One region of the Oceanispirochaeta sp. M1 genome, then DNA from elsewhere that is predicted to be linked to it. Evidence: riboswitches for the same ligand, from Rfam matches in the RefSeq annotation. Region 1 holds a riboswitch; each other region holds the start of a gene.

Region 1 (3,103 bases):
AGTCAGCAGCTGTGCCGCGCAAAAAAAGATGAACAATAGAAGACTTTTCATTTGGTGCATGTTAGATACATACACCAAAGGCTGACTCATAGACAAGGGGTTCCTATTTATATTCGCTTCAAAAAACTTCCGGACATTTTTTTACCATCCTCATAACAGAAGGGCCGTCATTCAAGGTCCTGATATCTTCAATTATCATCCACTTCAGATCTTTGGACTCAGAGCTTATCTGCAGAGCTTCATCAGAATCCGCCTCTATCAGAAAGCGGAGATCAAAATGAAAATGCTCCTCGAGACCCTTACGCTCAGGAATCAGATGTGCATCAATATCATATAAATCAGAAGAAAGAAGTCTGACAGATTTCAGACCCGACTCTTCAGAGGCTTCCCTGATAGCGGCAGTAAAAACAGTCTCACCCTCTTCAATATGACCGCCAAGCTGCAGCCATAGGTCCAACTTGGCATGATGGGTCAGGAGAGCCATATCCCTATTATGATTAATGATCCAGGCGGATGCTGTGAAGTGTCCAATTTCCTGAGCTCTTGTAAGGGAATCACCCTCAGCCAGGAAAGCCCTGAACAAATTTACAGAAGCCAGCTCTTCTGGAAAATCGGCGCTGTATTTATTCAGTAGAGAATCAATGGAGGCATTATTTTGCAGTTCAATCATAATGAGATTTTAATACAAACAGGCTATTTATCAAACTCAAGGCAATAATCAATTGAACCATATGGCGTAAACCTTTATTTGTAATCAGGATTATGCCTTCCAGGGTTGTCTTAAATAAAATTATACAAAAGATTGTCCGATTTTTTATATATGATATTACTGATCAAGTCTTTAATTAAACAAGCAATATTTCAGAGGAAGTAAGGTGAAAAGCCTTCACGGACCCGCCACTGTAAGGGAGCAACGCTGACTGCAAAACCACTGGTTAACACCGGGAAGGGCAGTACAGCAGGCCCCGAGTCAGGAAACTCTGGTACTGCATAATATTTTATTTCAGGCTTCGTGGAATAAGCCGGGATATATGCTCCAGGACAAATTGTTTTAATAATAGAACTTTGATCTTTATGCTATTCCTGTCTTTTTTTCCGGCCGCTAAGGAAGGAAAAATGAAAAAAAATCTTGGTAAACTGGCTCTTCTCTTTATGGTTCTCTTTGTTGTTGCAGGCTTCATGTCTTGTGGTAATGATCTGGTTGATGAACCCCTGGCAATTATCGGTAATTGGGACATAGGTTACGGCAGTACACTAACTGTTACAGCTACAAAGTTCACAAACACAAGTTTCGATGACTCTGTATTTTTCTCTTATGATATTGTTGTTATTGATAACGATGACTGGAATGCATCAGAGAGCGGTGAAGGCAGCTACGGTTTTATTGTAGTTAAGTGTACCACCCCTTCAATTTACACCCCTGAAGCAAAAGATAAATTCATGGTAGTCCGCTGGCAGAATCTTGAAAGCGGAGAGACAAGTACAATGGAATTCGCTGAAGGTTCCGACTACCCGGCAAATACATACTTTGATACTTATAATGAGGCAATGAGCGGTGCCACAGGAGCTGCCGGCTTCTTTGGATATTTCTCAACAGCAACTCAGCTCTAAGTGATAAGATTCTTTTATAGAGCAGTCCTGGCAGCAGGGCTGTTTTTATCCATACTCAGCTGCGGTTCAAATGACGGACCTACCTCACCCTACACTCCGGAAACAAATGACGAAGATTTAAAATCATGGCAGGAAGTCCTGTCTGAAGATCCATCATATCCTGACAATGTTTACCTGACAGCGTTTATTGAATGGTCACCCGGAGTCGTAGGTTCCTCCCGGCAAAACGGAGAATATACTGACAGCGAAGGACGCCCATTAGTACAATTCACACAGGATGCCCTTGGTCCTCCTGAAGGATCAGGTTCAAACACCAGCGGAGATGGAAGCAGCTGTCCCCTGGGAATAAACGGATGGGGGATATGGCAATTCGATCCCGGCTATGTCATCAAAGATGGCTCGGGTGATGATTTTATAACCTTTACCAAAACATTTGCCTGGGGCAGTACAGCCGATGGTCTCTGCTGCGAGCTTGCCTTTGTGGAAGTTTCAGAAGATGGAACAACCTGGTATAAACCGGCTTTTGAAACTTATGATATAAATCCTCACCCGGACACAAGTAATGAGAACTATGTTTACAGAAATGTATCAGGACTCCATGGCAATGAACCTTCCTGGGCCAATTTTAGAAAAGACATTCAGGCAGAAGAATTGACTATGGTGGATGGAGTTGAGAAGTGGGTAGAGATTAACGGCAAAAAAATCAGCAGATATTTCTCATCAGATGATGAAAATTTGGGCGGTGTCCGTTTTGATCTCTCAGACTTTGTACTCACAACAGATTCCACTGTCTCATGGCCTTCTGAGGGAGAGATGAGATATCTCAAAATCATAGATGATGAGAACATCCTCGATGGCCAGGACTATGCCAAGGACTGGAGCCTGGGAGCTAATTTAATGGCAGCCATGGGAATCAACACAGCCCCTGCCGGAGGTAGCTGACAGGTGATACTCAATGGCAGATTAAAAAATATATTTATTATATTGATCCTCATACATACTCATACTACTGCGCTCTTCTCCGAAGACATAATCGTAATAGAAGAAGAGAAAACAGAAACCGATAATGAAGCCGGGCAGAAAACAAGTATTGAAAGAGAATTATGGGAACGCCGTGGTGCCAGAACTGTAGCTGAGGCCATAAATCTTTCTCCCGGAGTCACCATAACCCGATCCGGTACGACACTTGAACCTGCGGCTGTAAGTATCAGAGGTTCAAATGGGAAACAGGTTCTGATTCTTGTTAACGGGATTCCCCAGAACAACGGAAAGGGAGATCCCGTAAACCTCAATTCTTATTCTCTGACCAATATTGAAAAAATAGAAGTTATCAGAGGTGGTAACTCTGCGGTCTATGGCGAGGGGGCCATGGCTGGTGTAATCAACATTGTGACGAAAGACGAACCGGCCTATGTCCCGGAAGCTGAGCTGTTCCTCTCTGCAGGAGCCTTTCAGACCTGGAGAGGAGGCGGACGGGTCTTTGGTCCCTTAA
Region 2 (3,103 bases), on a different contig from region 1:
CAGGTTCTGTACTGATACAGATGAATCCATTTTACATCACCTTCCCTGAGTTACGGCGTAGAAGATAGAGGAAAAAAGGGCCCCCTGTCAGAGCCGTAACTACACCTACAGGAATTTCTGCGGGCGCTATGATTGTTCTTGCCAGAAGGTCGGAAAGGATCATCAGAATGGCCCCTCCCATTATGGAAAGAAATGTGAGATTCCTGTGTCCGGGACCGGAGATCAGCCTCATAAAATGAGGGACAAGAAGTCCTGCAAAACCGATAATTCCACAATTGGAGACTATTACTGCTGTTATCAGGCAGCTTACAAGCAGAAGCTGCAGTGACACCCGTTCAGGATTGATCCCCAGAGAGTGGGCTTCCTCATGACCAAGACTCAAAAGATCCAGTTCTCCGTGTCTGAAGATAATAAACAGGGATGATGGAATCAGGACTATCAGCAGGAGTATCACCTTTGTCATATGTGCAGATGAAAAACTTCCCAGGGTCCAGAAAACAATACGTTCAACTTTTTCCCTGTTCAGCATCATCATAATTGAGACTCCCGCCTGGGCTATGGAACTGAAGGCCACACCTGCCAGCAGGAGGGAGCTGATATTGTTCCCGTTCCGTGAGGCCAGGGAAAGGATAAGAAATACGGATAAAAGACTGCCCAGAAAGGCCGCAGCCGTAAGTCCCAGGGATGATATGAAAAATGCTGGAAGACCTATCATCATATAAAGAGACGCACCCAGTGAGGCTCCCGATGCTACACCCAGCAGATAGGGTTCTGCCATGGGATTTCTGAAGATTGCCTGAAAGACAAGTCCCGAGAGGGATAGTCCCGCCCCTGCAAGGGCTGCCATTAAGACACGGGGAACCCGAATTTGCATCAGGATTATCTCCTGCCCCTCATTCAGTCCACTTTTTCCGCCGCTGAACAGATATCTGATCAGACCGGAAAAGGGGAGGGATACGGCACCGATGGATGACGCAAGTATAAGAAGAGTGATAAGCAGAAAAAATAATGTTATCCCGGGAATCCGGGACGCACTTTTCTCAGGATTGATCAAGGGATGAGATCCATGATTCTATGGATCTGTTCAAGAGCATCTATCTGTCTCGGTCCCTGTCGTACCAGAATATTTTCATCAATTTCAAAAACACGGCCGTTTTGAGCCGCTGCAAGATCTTTATAGACGGGAAGGGTGAGAAATTCATCTTTCATTCCCCTGTTTACAAGAATAAGCTGCGGTTGTTTGGCAACAAGGAGTTCCTTGGAATAAGACCAACCCTCCTGATCCTCCGCAATATTGGAGCCGCCGGACATACTCAAAAGTTCGCTGATAAAGGTATTCCCACCGGAAGTCCAGTCTCCACCGTCTCCGAAGCCCAGGGCATAATAACAGCTGGGGTTTTTATCCATTGCGGCGACTGAAGCTTCCAGTGCGGCTCTTCTGTTATGGATATCATCCAAGAGTGCTTTACCTTCAGTTTCTGCATCCAGGAGCTGTGCGCAGCCGCTGATGACCTCTTCCATCCCCTCAAAACTCTCTTCTCCATAAATCAAGGCACTGGGAATTGAGTAGGATTCAAGTTTTTTAAGAACTTCAGGGTCAACATGGGTGGAACCGATAACAAGATCGGGATTAAGGGACACTATTGTCTCGAGACTGGGGTCCTGAAGACCGCCTACTGAGCTGATCATAGATACTTCAGCCGGGTAGTCACAGAAATCAGTACGTCCCACAAGGAGCTGCTCTCTGCCGAGGGCATAGATTGTTTCTGTGATATTAGGACCTAGAGAAATTATACGCAGAGGCCTTGATTCAAGCTCAATGGTAATTCCTCTGGAATCTGTAAAACTGAATGTCCGGGCAGACTCATCGGCGGGAGCCCCTTGTTCCTGACTGCCTGAGGCAAACAGGGGTACTGTGAATAGGGACAATAGGAAAATAAAAAGAATAGAAACTATGGAATTGATTTTTCGACCCATATGTAATCTCCTCGTTACATCATCAGGCCTGCGACAGCCCGATGCATTGGATTTATTCATTCCTTTTCAGGTTTTCTGACTCACAAATCATCAAAATCGGCCGGCCTTCCCGGTTTCCCAGTGACCTTTATCTGGCAGATTTCTCCCTGTTTACAGCGGCGGGACCGTGGAGGATTCTCACCTCTCTTCCCTTGAGTCCGGAATGTTGGGTGAAATTATACTATTTAACCATCCATTTTACTATGGGGAAATCAGTGGATTTTTGTGACTTTTTTACTGATGATCAGGAGTCGAAAAGCATTGACAGCAGAGAGGAAGCTAATAGAATATAAAATGAGTCTGCATTTAAAAGGAGAACACCCTCTTGGGATTCAGTAAAACTAATATAATATCGAATTTTCTGATAATTATGATTCTGCTGTTTATAATCACGGCCTTCGCCGTAGACGGCAGCGGAGCAATCAAAGGGTTCTGGACAATTCAGCTCCACCCCGGGCGGCTGATAAATGATTTCTTTGCGGTTGTCGGGATAGGGGGGACTCTCCTCAATTCTGCTGCCGTCGGCCTGGTGGCCATGATTCTCATCTACATAACGGGAGTCAGTTTTTCAGGCCCCACATTTGCAGCGGTATTCACCATCATGGGTTTCGGACTCTTTGGTAAGACACCCCTGAATATTCTCCCCATCATACTGGGAGTCTATCTCTCCGCCCGTCTTGTGGGAAAAGGACTGCGGGATTACTTGATCATCGCCCTTTTCGGGACGGCCCTGGGTCCACTGGTTTCTGTTGTGTTTCTGGAAACCGGGCTGCCTCTCTGGCAGGGGCTTATTCTGGGAGTACTCAGTGGAACAGCCGCTGGATTTATTCTTCCCGCACTGGCTGTGGCCATGCTGCATATGCATCAGGGATACAGTCTTTACAATATGGGGCTGACCTGTGGATTCCTCGCACTCTTTGCAGCATCTTTCTTAAAGGCTGCAGGACTTCCCTTCGAAAAGGCCCTTGCCTGGCACAGTGAAAATATCCTGCTTCTGCAGCTGATAATACCGATCCTCTCTCTTATGCTCATAGGATCAGGTATTTTCTTCTCCGGGAAAAAAGCCTTCAAGAGCTTTGTCCTAATT
Region 3 (3,103 bases), on a different contig from region 1:
CAATCAGGATGAACTCAAAAAGACAGAAGATATCCGCAGACATTGCGAGTATATAGAATTATCGTCCAATCAGGGATTTCAGGAAGAATATATGATGAGCATGTATTTTCCCGAATTTGATTAATGGTCTATACTATTCTGATATGAACGGCAAAGCTATAAATTATATATCTCCATTCTATGAAAAAGCTCTGGCAATTGCCGATGTCTATAAAAAGGCAACAGGCATTGAGTGTTTTGTAATAAACAGCAAAGGCTACCGTATGAGTATGGAGGGCGCCAAAGAAGCAATATGCCCCTTCTGCAACTCTCTCAATGAGATCTGCAATAATAAAGCGGACTGCCGTCAGGCCCATCTTTACGGCGGCTATCAGGCGGAACGTTTCGGCGGCAGTTATATCTATTTCTGCCCTATCAATATGCTTCACTGGGCCTCTCCCCTTATGGAAGAGGGAATAATGACCGGTGCTCTAATCGCAGGCCCTGCTCTTATTATTGATTCAGAGGAACTTATAGAAGAACTGAACCAGAAGTTTGATCCAGAGTCTGTCCGCAAGGCAAATCTTAAAGAGAAAGTCCGTGAAATACCCAAACTGAGCACAGAGCAGGCAAAGGCCCTGTCAGAAATGCTCCTTATTACTGCTTCTCATCTTATTGAAGGAGACCATTCTCAGCTCACTTCCAAGAAAGAGAATATGGATCAGCAGGCCCAGATCTCTGAGTACATTCAGTACATTAAGGAGATGGAGACCAAGGATACCGAATTCGCACAATACCCCATTGAGAAGGAACGGGAGCTTCTGCATCTGATTCAGACAGGAGACTCCAAAGAAGCCAGATCAGTTCTTAACGAAATACTCGGTGCCGTTTTCTTCTCCTCAGGTGGAAAATTCGATGTAGTGAAAGCCAGGGTTCTTGAACTTCTGGTACTCCTGTCCAGAGCCGCTGTGGAAGGCGGTGCGGATGCAGAACAGATATTCGGTATGAACTACCAGTACCTGAGTGAAATAAATAATTACAACTCTGTAGAAGGCCTTGCCGGCTGGCTGGCCCGTGTTATTGTCCGCTTCTCCGACCTGGTCTTCGACCTGCGGGATGTTAAACATGCGGATGCCATCTATCAGACTATTCAGTACATTAATAAAAATTATGCCGAAAAGGTGACTCTGGATGAAGTTGCATCCGCTGTCTACCTGAGCCCAGCCTACTTCAGTAAAATCTTCAAAGAAGAGATGAAGTGCAACTTCAATAACTATCTGAATCAGGTTCGTATCAACAAGAGCAAAAATCTCCTAATGAACAGTAAATTTTCTCTTGTAGAAATCGCCGGTATGGTGGGTTATGAAGATCAGAGCTATTTTACAAAGGTATTTAAGAAGATGGCCGGACTCTCTCCGGGTAAATACCGTGAAAAGCGCGGAAAGATTGATCTTGAGACCCAGGAAATCCACAGCTGACAAACAATTACTAGTATTTTTATATGGATTATTTTTTATCTATTATTCCTATTTTTTACCAAAAATAGCTAATTTTCTCCAATACGGCTGGCTCAGGTCATAGCATACTGAAGCTCGTTCAGAGGGAAGGAAGTGAGGTGAAAATCCTCCACGATCCCGTCACTGTGAGCAGGGACAAACCTGAATCATGCCACTGGCAGCAGATTGCTGACCGGGAAGGCTCAGGGGAGATTGAACTGCAAGTCAGGATACTTCTTATGAACCGGTCTACAGGGCGTCACCGCTCAGCCGTATGCCGCATTTCGCACTTCGTGGATTAAGTCGAATGTCTCAAACAATTTACTTAATATAGAGTCTGAAACAGGGCTCTACCAAGGAGAAACAATGGTTAATCTAGAACAGATTTCTGATTTGATGCAGAAAGGTAAGGCAAAAGAAGTAGCGGAACTTTGTAAGGAAGCACTGGAAGCAGGAATTGCTGCACAGACAGTCCTCGATGACGCCCTTCTGTCTGCCATGAATATCGTAGGTGTTAAATTCAAAAACAATCAGGTTTTCGTACCTGAAGTACTTATTGCAGCAAGAGCAATGAATGCAGGACTGGTAATTCTCAAGCCCGAACTGGAAGCCGGTGGATCAAAAGCTGCTGGAAAAGCCGTTCTGGGAACCGTTAAGGGAGACCTTCACGACATCGGTAAAAATCTTGTTAAAATAATGCTCGAAGGAAAGGGTCTGGAAGTAATTGACCTGGGAACAGATGTATCCCCCGAAAAGTATGTTGAAACAGCAAAGGCAGAAGGAGCAAATATCATTGCCCTTTCCGCTCTTCTGACAACAACTATGACTCAGATGGAAAATGTTGTTAAGGCTGCTGTAGATGCAGGTATCAGAGATGATATCACTATCATGATCGGTGGTGCACCTGTAACACAGTCTTTCTGTGATTCAATCGGTGCCGATATCTATACACCTGATGCGGCAACTGCTGCTGAAAAAGCCTTTGAGATCTGTACACAATAATCTGTTGGCTTAAAGATATATTTTGATTACAATAAAACTCCGGAATCATCCGGAGTTTTTTTTATTATAAGGCCCTTAGGTCTCAGAGAATTAAACATCAGGACGCTAATAGAGTTCTGATAGTGTAAGGAGAACCATATGAAAGTCACTAAAGAAGTATTCGGAACACTACCTGACGGCAGCACAGCCGATATATATACACTGACAGGTGAAAACGACCTCACAGTAAGGGTCACAAGCTTCGGTGGAATCATCACTTCAATCCGCTGCCCCGACAGGAACGGAAAAGTTGAAGAAATCAACCTGGGATTCGAGACTCTGGACGAATATGTAAACACCCGCAATTACTTCGGTGCCGCCATCGGCCGCGTTGGTAACAGAATTGCCAATGGAAAGTTTTCTCTAGATGGTTCTGAATACACACTAAAACAAAATAATGGAACCAACTGCCTTCACGGTGGTATGACAGATACATTCGATAGGAAGAACTGGAATGTAACCCCCTTTGAAAGAAAAGGGGCCATAGGACTGATCCTGAACTCCTTCAGCCCCGATGGGGAAGAGGGATTCCCTGGAAACCTGAGTACCACCATGACCTATACCCTGAGCTCAATGGGTGAGCTTAT
Region 4 (3,103 bases), on a different contig from region 1:
AGCATCATCCCTATATGTGCTGAAACCTGCTGCCAGAGCCCCTGCGCTCTGTGCCATGGCACGTACATCCAGAACCAGAAAAACAGGCAGTCCAAGGACCTTGGAAAGATGGTAGGAGCTGCCTTCAATAAAGCGTCCGGAGTCACCATCATAATACCCCATAACTCCTTCCACCAAAGAGAAATCTGAAGATCCTCCATGATATGAAAAAAGCTCTTTAATCACATTGATATTCATTAACCTGGTATCAAGGTTTCGACAATTTCGTCCGGCTGCAATACTGTGAAATCCGGGGTCGATATAATCTGGTCCGCACTTCCATGGCTGAAGCCTGTAACCCTGCCTGCTGAGCAGACGGTTCAGCCCCATGGCAACAGTACTTTTACCGCAGCCGCTGTGAGTGCCGGCGACCATGAATCCCTTCATCGTAGCCGGGGGAGAGTCAGTTTTATTTTTCAATTCCGACTCTTGCGGTCACACCGGCCTGATAATAATGTTTGACTTCCTGTATCTCACTTACCAGATCTGCGGCTTCACAGATATCATCATGAGCATAGCGTCCTGTGAGAACAAACTCGACAGAACACTCTTTATTTTTTATCTCTTCAAGGACTTCTTCGAGAGGGATCATTCCAAGATGGAGTGCAACATTTATCTCTTCTGCAATGACAAGATCATATATGCCTGAATGAAGTGCTTTTTTTATAGATTCCCAGCCCTTCAAAGCAGATTCAATATCTTCCTGTCTCGGCTTCTGCTTGATAAAGCGGGGTTCTCCATACTGTTCAAGTTCAAGAATCTGTCCCTCTTCCAGAACAGTCTTCATCTTCCTGAGCATTTTTATTTCACTGTAATCACCGTTTTTGAGGAATTGGCCGAAAAACACTGAATATCCCGCACCCAGTGCCCTGAGAGTGAGGCCGAGAGATGCGGTAGTCTTACCCTTACCGTCTCCCGTATAGACCTGTACATAAGCTTCCATTCCCCGCTCTCCTATAAAATCCTGATGTGTTCAGTAGATAAAATTTCTTTGTTATCAGGGCTCTATACTGAAGACTTGCGTCCGAAATTGTCAATAATAAATCAAATAATCATTAGAAATTACAAAAATTGTGAAAAATTATCTATTGATCGTTTATCAGCAGCTGCTGTAAGATTGGTTCAAATCTGATGTGCTGTATGTTCCGCAAGGAACTTGGCTTAAATGGGAATCCGGTTAGAATCCGGAGCGATCCCGTCACTGTAATCAGGGGTGTGTTTTTATTTGAAAGTCACTGGGTAAAGAAATATTTATCCGGGAAGGCAAAAAACATTGACCTGTAAGTCAGGAGACCTGCATTGGAGGATGAAACAATTAGTTTCGTCGTATCGGCTCTTCGAGGAAAGAGTAGTACGGAATCTGATCCATTCCCCTACCCCCGACTTCGAAGTTCCTAATTTAATTTTCAGGAGCTTAGAATGAAAAAATCACTTAACACACTTTTGGCGGCAGCAGTTTTGTTGTCAATTGTTTCCTGTGCCGGCACCGCCGGAGTCAAATCAGATTCAGCAAAGTCTCAGGACAAGCCTGCGATTCTTCTTGCCGCCTTCGGCAGCAGCTATGAATCCGGGCAGAACAACCTTGAAGATCTGGATACAGCTTACAGACAAGCGTTCCCTGACAATGACATCTACTGGGCCTTTACCGCCTCATTTATTGTCAAAAAACTTAGAAAAGCCGGTCAAACCACTATTTTTGCACGGGAAGCAAGTTTTTACACCATGGATGAAGCCATGGATATGTTCAGAGAGAACAATATCAGGGATGTGGCAGTTCAGACCGTTATGGTTATGGTAGGAGCTGAATATAGAGAAGTTATTAACACAAGAACTGAAGGTCTGAATGTGAAATACGGACACTCACTGTTCTTCAATCCCGAAGACATACAGAACACCGCAAGCGCTCTTTCCGGTGAATTCGGAGATTCCGATACGTTCACCATCCTTTCTGCACATGGAAATGATCATCATCCCGAGTTCAATTCCGAGCTGATTCAGATGGATGATTACCTGTCTCAGAACTATGATCATGTACGCGTGGCAACAGTTGAAGGATCTCCCCTTTTCGGTGATGAACTTATTCTGCAGGTTGAAGCCAGCGGAGCAAAGAAAGTGAAATTCATACCTTTGATGCTGACCTACGGGGACCATATTACCAATGATGTTATGGGTGATGAAGAAGATTCATGGAAAACCATACTCGGAATGGAAGCCAGTGCCGCAGACGGTATGGCCAGTAATCCTGCAATTCAGGAAATCTATATTGGTAACACCAAAAGAATACTCAGCCAGTTCTGATTTCTTTTATACCCTAGAGAAGTGCAGCATCTCCCGATAAATCGGTGGATGCTTAATCAGCTTTATTGCTGATCCGGAGGAAAGAAAATGACCAAAGTACTAAAACAATTGATTCTAATATGCCTCAGCATGATCATAATTTTTCCTGCGGCTGCAATGGGAGTAAAAGATACTGTAAATGATATAGAAGTAGAGAAAGAGATTCCTGAGACTGTATATATCGAAGACTCCATGGGTAATCAGGTTCCCCTACCCGCCGGTACAGACAGGATCATCTGTACCAATTCGGGTCTTTCTGTACTTCTTGCCGCCCTGGGCAAGGGAGATTCAATTGTTGGAAGAGACAGTAACTCAACATTTCCCTCTTATCTGAAAGATATCTATGTTGTTGCTGAAAATTCTTCTCGTCCTAATATTGAATTGATTCTTGAAAAACATCCGGATCTGATTCTGGCAGATAACATGATGCCTGAAACCGCTTTTAATAAATTCCGTTCTCTGGGTATTCCTGTTGCAATCTTTAAAACAAGTGACCCCAGGGCATTTGAACATACGATTCTGAATGTAGGAGCGCTGACAGGAAGTTCTGTACAGGCAAAGCGCATGGTTGATGACATGATAACAAGAGAAAAGAAAATAACAGATATTGTAGCCCGGGCACAGGCAGCTCAAAACAGCGGAGTAAGGGTCTTTTATGAGAATAGAAAACCTTACTCATCGGTCTCTGCCAGGAGTGGGAATCATATCCCCCTGGCAGCCGCAGGTG

The links. A riboswitch is a leader RNA that binds a small molecule or an ion and turns the genes downstream of it on or off. The one in region 1 is predicted to bind cobalamin.
Region 2: another riboswitch for cobalamin. It lies ahead of DV872_RS09785 (ABC transporter substrate-binding protein); the one in region 1 lies ahead of DV872_RS11995 (hypothetical protein).
Region 3: another riboswitch for cobalamin. It lies ahead of DV872_RS18285 (corrinoid protein); the one in region 1 lies ahead of DV872_RS11995 (hypothetical protein).
Region 4: another riboswitch for cobalamin. It lies ahead of DV872_RS03015 (sirohydrochlorin cobaltochelatase); the one in region 1 lies ahead of DV872_RS11995 (hypothetical protein).

What each region holds. Positions count from the first base shown of each region.
Region 1 is NZ_QQPQ01000014.1:95,459-98,561, reverse strand. Features, by position in the region: gene DV872_RS12005 (DUF1007 family protein) at 1-51, opposite strand, end outside; gene DV872_RS12000 (NUDIX hydrolase) at 119-670, opposite strand; cobalamin riboswitch at 811-1,003, shown strand; gene DV872_RS11995 (hypothetical protein) at 1,117-1,611, shown strand; gene DV872_RS11990 (hypothetical protein) at 1,612-2,553, shown strand; gene DV872_RS11985 (TonB-dependent siderophore receptor) at 2,596-3,103, shown strand, end outside.
Region 2 is NZ_QQPQ01000011.1:102,889-105,991, forward strand. Features, by position in the region: gene DV872_RS09775 (ABC transporter ATP-binding protein) at 1-30, opposite strand, end outside; gene DV872_RS09780 (iron ABC transporter permease) at 32-1,054, opposite strand; gene DV872_RS09785 (ABC transporter substrate-binding protein) at 1,051-1,977, opposite strand; cobalamin riboswitch at 2,025-2,209, opposite strand; gene DV872_RS09790 (DUF1576 domain-containing protein) at 2,387-3,103, shown strand, end outside.
Region 3 is NZ_QQPQ01000029.1:5,156-8,258, reverse strand. Features, by position in the region: gene DV872_RS18295 (ASKHA domain-containing protein) at 1-124, shown strand, start outside; gene DV872_RS18290 (PocR ligand-binding domain-containing protein) at 144-1,457, shown strand; cobalamin riboswitch at 1,550-1,732, shown strand; gene DV872_RS18285 (corrinoid protein) at 1,842-2,477, shown strand; gene DV872_RS18280 (aldose epimerase family protein) at 2,616-3,103, shown strand, end outside.
Region 4 is NZ_QQPQ01000003.1:184,272-187,374, reverse strand. Features, by position in the region: gene DV872_RS03025 (cobyrinate a,c-diamide synthase) at 1-459, opposite strand, end outside; gene DV872_RS03020 (cob(I)yrinic acid a,c-diamide adenosyltransferase) at 449-982, opposite strand; cobalamin riboswitch at 1,154-1,356, shown strand; gene DV872_RS03015 (sirohydrochlorin cobaltochelatase) at 1,459-2,337, shown strand; gene DV872_RS03010 (ABC transporter substrate-binding protein) at 2,425-3,103, shown strand, end outside.